Regions from separate parts of the Mesorhizobium sp. 131-3-5 genome, predicted to be linked through region 3. Evidence: predicted binding sites of a transcription regulator. Region 3 holds the regulator's gene; each other region holds the start of a gene.
What was found. The regulator PhoB, encoded in region 3, activates phosphate uptake and scavenging genes when phosphate is short. The targets are predictions, from matches to a motif close to TGTCATNNANCTGTCAT.
Positions count from the first base shown of each region.

Region 1 (2,267 bases), 2.9 Mb from region 3:
CGGCGTGATGGTGACGCCGGGCAGCCTGGTCGGATCCCAGAAGGATTCGCTCATGACGATAATGATGTCGGGCTTTTCATCGGGCACCGAGGCCGTCGTCTGCGGCCGGTCGATCGCCGCGATCGCCTTGTCCGAGTAGCCCGGCGGCGCCGAGACATGCGCCATCGGCACGTTGAGCGCGAAGGCGAGCGCAAAGCCGTTGGAGGCGTAGTTTTCTTTCTGGTCCCACATGATCGGGATGATCTGCAGCCGATCCCTGGTCCAGGAGAAGGTGGCATAGTCCATGATCGAGACGAAGAAGGCGAGCAGCGGCACCGCCAGCGTCAGCCGGGCAAGGCGGCCCTTGTGGCTGAGCGCTGGAACCTTGCGGCGCCACAGCCGCCAGCCATAGACGAGCAGCGACAGGCCGGCGATGATGCCAGCGACCATGGCGAGCGCGGTCATCGGCCGGTCACGCACCAGAAGCGGCAGCAGCGCGAAGATCTGGCGAGCGTAGAGAAAGTCAGTCGGGTAGAGCGGATCGCCGAGATAATGCGATTTCTGATGGCCGACAAAGGCCAGCGCCAGCGTCAAGGGCGCGACGATCATCAGGCTCTGATGGCTGCGTCCCAGAACGGCGTCGAGACCGATGAGGATCAGCGCGAACACGACGATGGTGGTCCAGCCCGGCTTGAGCGGCTGCAGGAAGAATAAAACGGTGCCGGCGACGTCACCGCGCACGATCAATTCGATGGCGAACACCAGGATGGCGGAGATCGCCAAGCTTATCAGCCCGTAACGGACGACCGGCCATCTCCGGCCCGGCAAATAGCCGGTGGACGGATCGTCTTCCAGGAATTGAGGCGCAGCTTTGCTGGCGCGTTTTGAACTCTTTGCCACTTTAACTTCCCACCCGGCGACAACCCAAGTCACGCGATTGTCATATAATTGTCACGCAAAGCTAGCGCCTGTGGCGGAAATAAGAAGAGCCAGCGAACGATTCGTGAGCGGTTTTCATCAGGAGTGATCGCCAAAAAGCCCTTTCGGAACAGGCACTCGGCATACGGTTCGGAACTGGGGCCGGGTTAAACCGGGCTTGACTTGGCGGCCTGCCTTGCGCCACAGGCAGGGAAAATTCGTGTTATCAGGTCAAGTAAAACCAGTCTTCGGGAGCCCACGCATGGCCGTCGCATTCACCTTTCCGGGACAAGGCAGCCAGGCTGTCGGCATGGGCAAGGATCTCGCCGACGCCTTTCCCGAGGCGCGCAGGGTCTTTCAGGAAGTCGACGACGCGCTCGGCGAAAACCTGTCGAAGCTGATATGGGAAGGTCCGGAAGAGACCTTGACGCTGACGGCCAACGCGCAGCCGGCGCTGATGGCGGTTTCGCTGGCGGCAATCAGGGCGCTGGAAGCGCGCGGTTTCTCGCTGAAGGACAAGGTCGCCTATGTCGCCGGCCATTCGCTAGGCGAATATTCGGCCCTTGCCGCCGCCGGTTTCGTTTCCGTCGCCGATGCGGCTCGGTTGCTGCGCACTCGCGGCAATGCCATGCAGGCGGCTGTGCCAGCCGGCGAAGGCGCCATGGCGGCCATCATCGGACTGGAGCAGGCGGATGTCGAAGCCACTTGCACCGAGGCTGCGCAAGGCTCCGGCAAGGTCTGCCAGATCGCCAACGACAATGGCGGCGGCCAGCTGGTCATTTCCGGCGCCAAGGCCGCGGTCGAACTGGCCGCCAAATTGTGCACCGAAAAGGGCGCCAAGCGGGCGCTGATGCTGCAGGTCTCGGCACCCTTCCATTCGGCGCTGATGGCGCCGGCGGCCAATGTCATGCGCGACGCGCTCGCCGGTGTGACGAAGCATGCGCCGGCGGTGCCTGTGCTGTCCAACGTCACGGTGACCCCGACCAGCGATCCCGAAGAGATCGCCCGGCGCCTCGTCGAGCAGATCACCGGCCGCGTGCGCTGGCGCGAAACGGTAGAATGGTTCGGCGCCAACGGCGTCACCACGCTTTACGAGATCGGCGCCGGCAAGGTGCTGTCGGGCCTGGCACGGCGCATCAACCGCGACATCGCGACATCTGCCGTCGGCACGCCGGCCGATGTCGAGGCCGCCCTGGCCACATTCGCATAATCCACTGGCGATTTGACCCCACCCGTGTGAAGGGTGTTTTCTCAGATCAGGAGACGAAAATGTTCGAACTGACCGGCCGCAAGGCGCTCGTCACCGGCGCATCCGGAGGCATCGGTGAGGCGATTGCCCGCGTGCTGCATGCGCAAGGCGCCATTGTCGG
Region 1 covers NZ_AP023254.1:5,201,222-5,203,488, reverse strand. Annotated here, with positions in the region: gene JG747_RS25655 (LTA synthase family protein) at 1-879, opposite strand, end outside; gene fabD (ACP S-malonyltransferase) at 1,160-2,107, shown strand; gene fabG (3-oxoacyl-[acyl-carrier-protein] reductase) at 2,167-2,267, shown strand, end outside.
Region 1: the regulator PhoB is predicted to act here: its motif matches at 918-934, upstream of JG747_RS25655 (LTA synthase family protein).

Region 2 (2,267 bases), 3.0 Mb from region 3:
AATTCGAGGAATCCGAACACGACCTGCACGCCTGCGCGCTCGAGGTCGCGCGCCCAGCGGATGTTGGCCTCCTCGTCGAAGCGCGCTTTTAGCTCGACCAACGCGGTCACCGACTTGCCGGCTTCGGCCGCGTCGACCAGCGCGCGCACGATCGGGCTGTCGTTGGAGGTTCGGTAAAGGGTCTGCTTGATCGCCACCACTTCGGGATCGGCCATGGCCTGGCGCAGGAACTGCACGACGACGTCGAAGGATTCGTAGGGGTGGTGGACGATGATGTCCTTCTCGCGGATAGCGGCAAAGCAGTCACCGCCATGCTCGCGGATGCGTTCGGGAAAGCGGGGATTGTAGGGCGTGAATTTCAGGTCGTCGCGGGGAACAGCGACGATCTCGGAGATCTGGCTGAGCGCCAGCGGACCGGTCAAGACGCTGATGCGGCTCGACGAGACGCCGAGCTCGCCGGCCACGAAATCGCGCAATTCCCCAGGCATCAGCCTGTCGAACTCGATGCGGATCACCGAGCCACGGCGCCGCCGCTTAAGCGCCGTCTCGAACAGGCGCACCAGATCTTCCGACTCTTCCTCGACCTCGATATCGCTGTCGCGGATGATACGGAATGTGCCGGAGCCCTTGACCTCGTAGCCGGGGAACAGCTTACCGATATAGAGACCGACCGCCTCCTCCAGCGGGATGAAGCGAACATGGTGCTTGCGATCGGGAAGCCGGATGAAGCGCTTCAGCGCCACCGGCAGGCGCAGAAGCGCGCTCATCTCCTCGCCATTCTTGCGGTGGCGCAGCTGCAGCGCCATCGAGAAGCCGAGGTTGGGAATGAACGGGAACGGATGCGCCGGGTCGATCGACAGCGGGGTCAGCACCGGAAACACCTGGTCCTGGAAATGCTCTTCCAGCCAGACCTTCTCGTCCTTGGTCAGCGCATCGCGCGTAATGCTCTCGATGCCTTCCTTGTTGAGCAGCACCGTCAGAGCCGAAAGGCTCTTCTGCTGATCTTCCTGCAGCCGCTCGACCTCGCGCAGCAGCTGTTCGAGCTGCTGTTCGGGGGTGCGGCCGTCGGGGCTTTTCAGCGTGATTCCTTCGCGCACCTGGCCGGCGAGGCCGGCAACGCGCACCATGAAGAATTCGTCGAGATTGGCCGCCGAGATCGACAGGAAGCGAACGCGCTCCAGCAGCGGATGGTGGGTGTTCAGCGATTCCTCGAGAACGCGACGATTGAATTGCAGCCAGGAAAACTCACGGTTGACGAAGCGATCCGGGTTGCCGCCCTCTGAACTGGCCACCTCGACATTGACGAATTCGCTCTGCACCGGCTTCAGTTCGTTCATTGTCCCTGCCCACAACCGTTCCCTTGGAGCGCCGCCAGATGGCGATGAACGCTCTAACATGCCTTCGTAAAGCGTTATCAGTCGCGGAATCGCTTGGCATCCGCGGTCACACGCTTAACCGGCTCAACTTATCCTCTGACAGGCTTTTGCGACAGTTTCATTTCATCGATCTTGCAAAGAGACCTGTTATGATCCAGATGCATGCGAGACTGCGTTAAGGAGACGACGATGGCAGGCGGTTCCATTCCCCATTTCCAGAACGATGCCGGCCATCCGGCGATCGACATCGGGGTCAAGGAATTCATGTGCACGGGCGCCAATCCGCCTTTCGACCACCCGCATGTGTTTCTCGACATGGGCGACGACAATGAAAAAGTCTGCCCCTATTGCTCGACGCTCTATCGCTACTCGCCGAAGCTGAAGGCAACGGAAACGCTGCCGGCAGGCTGCCTCTACATCGACCAGGCCGCTTGATTCTTTCCCGACGGACCTGATGGACGACCAGCGCTCCCGGCAAATCGTCATCGCCGGAGCGGGCGTCGCCGGGCTGACCGCGGCACTTGCTTTTGCCAGACGCGGCTATCCCGTGCAGGTGTTCGAGCAAGCGCCGCGCCTGGAAGCCGTAGGCGCCGGCCTCCAGCTTTCTCCCAACGCGACACGCATCCTGCGTGACCTCGGCGTGCTCGACCGGCTGCTGCCGGCGGCGGTGCGGCCGGAGGCCGTGATGCTCAAGGATGCCAGGACGTTACGCCAATTGGCGCGTGTGCCGTTGGGACAATCGGGTGAAAGCCGCTGGGGCGCTCCCTATCTCGTCGCGCACCGGGCAGATCTGCAGAGTGCGCTGATGGCGTGTGCGGCAGAGATGCCTGATATCCATCTCACGCTCGGGGCGCGCGTCGAAAAAATTGCGACTGGCAGCCGTGGTGTGAC
Region 2 covers NZ_AP023254.1:5,093,484-5,095,750, forward strand. Annotated here, with positions in the region: gene JG747_RS25035 (RNA degradosome polyphosphate kinase) at 1-1,337, opposite strand, end outside; gene JG747_RS25040 (zinc-finger domain-containing protein) at 1,566-1,811, shown strand; gene JG747_RS25045 (FAD-dependent monooxygenase) at 1,831-2,267, shown strand, end outside.
Region 2: the regulator PhoB is predicted to act here: its motif matches at 1,486-1,502, upstream of JG747_RS25035 (RNA degradosome polyphosphate kinase).

Region 3 (2,267 bases):
CGATTTCCTCCGACCTGATCGGTGAAGGCATCCTGGCCGAGGGCAAGCCGAGCGAGGCCGGCGCGCTGAAACGCGGCAGGCCGCAGGTCGGCCTCGGCCTCAATCCGGAGGCCGCGGCTGTGATGACCGTGGTGCTGTCGCTGAATTTCCTATCGGTCGCAGTCATCGACTATGCCGGCCAGGTGATATCGGAGGAACAGCGCCGGCTGGACACGCTGACCATGTCGCGCGAGGCGCTGATCGGCGAGTGCGTGGCCATAGTGCGGCGGCGCCTCGAGGATCCCGACATCGACGTACGCAGCGTCGCCCGCATCGCGCTGGCGATCCAGGGCATCACCGACACCGAGGCCCGGGCGATGCTGTGGTCGCCGATCACACCGCAGACCGACATCGCCTTCGCAGACATACTCGAAGCCGAGTTCGGTATCCCCGCCACCATGGAAAACGACTGCAACATGATGGCGGTGGCGCTGCGCTGGCGCGATCCCGAGCGCTACCGTGACGACTTCATCGCCATCCTGCTTTCGCACGGCATCGGCATGGGGCTGGTGCTGAAGGGCGAGTTGTTCACTGGCACCCATTCCTCAGGCGGCGAATTCGGCCACATGATCCACCGGCCGGGCGGCGCGCTCTGCCGCTGCGGGCGGCGCGGCTGTGTCGAGGCCTATGCCGGCAATTACGCCATCTGGCGCAACGCCAGGCAGCTCGGCGAGGACACCGAGCCGGTGGCCGATGTCAGCGACGCGCAGATGCGGGCGCTGGCCGCGACGGCACGGGAACGGGACGGGCCCGAGCGCGAAGCCTACCGCAAGGCCGGGGAGGCACTCGGCTACGGCCTCGGCAGCCTGTTTGCGCTGATCGATCCCGCGCCCGTCGCCATGGTCGGCGTCAGCGCCGCTGCCTTCGACCTGATCGAGCCGGCATTGCGCGAGGCCATCGCCCAGACCGCCGGCGGCCAGCACTCGAAATCGATCTCCTTCGACACCGAGCCGAACGAACTGCCGCTGATCCGCGAAGGCTGTGCCATGCGCGCGCTGACCTTCGTCGACCAGGAGATTTTCGCGCCCGGCGTGCAAACGAAAGCAGGCCCTGCCGCGAAGAAAAACGTCGCCTGAGTCAGGTCGTGCTCAATCCTCGCGGATCGCGTAGCCCGCCCCACGGATGGTGCGGATGACATCCGGCATGCGGCCATTGTTGACCGCCTTGCGCAACCGGCCGACATGCACGTCCACGGTGCGCTCGTCGATGTAGATCGTCTCGCCCCAGACATTGTCGAGCAGTTGGCTGCGCGAGAACACGCGCCCGGGGTGCCGCATCATGAATTCGAGCAGGCGGAATTCGGTCGGCCCGAGCCGGATCTCGCTCTTCTTGCGGTAGACCCGGTGCGATTCACGGTCGAGCACGATATCGCCGACCTTGAGCACGCTGGACAGCACTTCCGGCTTGGCGCGGCGCAGCAGCGCCTTGACGCGGGCCATGAATTCCGGCGTCGAGAACGGCTTGACCAGATAGTCGTCGGCGCCGGTGGAGAGCCCACGTACACGGTCGCTTTCCTCGCCCCGGGCGGTCAGCATGATGATCGGCAGCCGCTCGGTCTCGGGCCGCATTCGCAGGCGCCGGCAGAGTTCGATGCCGGACACCGCCGGCACCATCCAGTCGAGCACAAGGAGGTCGGGCACGTTCTCCTGCAGGCGGATTTCGGCTTCGTCGCCGCGGGTCACCACCTCGACCTGGTAACCCTCCGATTCCAGATTGTAGCGGAGGAGCACGCCGAGCGGCTCCTCGTCCTCCACCACCATGATGCGTGGTGCGATCATCGATTGATTACCCCTGCGCTCAGGCCGCCGGCGCCGACATCGCCGTCTCGTCCTGTTTTGGACGGTTGGCGGGCAGTTGAGTGCCGGTCAGGACATAGTACGCATTCTCGGCGATGTTGGTCACATGGTCGCCGATGCGTTCGAGATTCTTGGCGCAAAACAACAGATGCGTGCAAGCCGTGATGTTGCGCGGGTCTTCCATCATATAGGTCAGCAATTCGCGGAAGACGGAGGTGTATTTGACGTCGATGCGCTCGTCGTCGGCGCGCAGCTTCGCCAGTGCCGCGGCATCGCGCGCCGCATACTCCTCGATCACACCCTGCACCTGGATCAACACCAGCTGCGCCATGGCGTCGATGGAATGCGACAGGTCGCGCGGCGTGGCGCTGAGGCCGACAGTGCCGACGCGCTTGGCGATGTTCTTGGCAAGGTCGCCAATGCGTTCGAGGT
Region 3 covers NZ_AP023254.1:1,436,494-1,438,760, reverse strand. Annotated here, with positions in the region: gene JG747_RS07070 (ROK family protein) at 1-1,115, shown strand, start outside; gene phoB (phosphate regulon transcriptional regulator PhoB) at 1,128-1,817, opposite strand; gene phoU (phosphate signaling complex protein PhoU) at 1,837-2,267, opposite strand, start outside.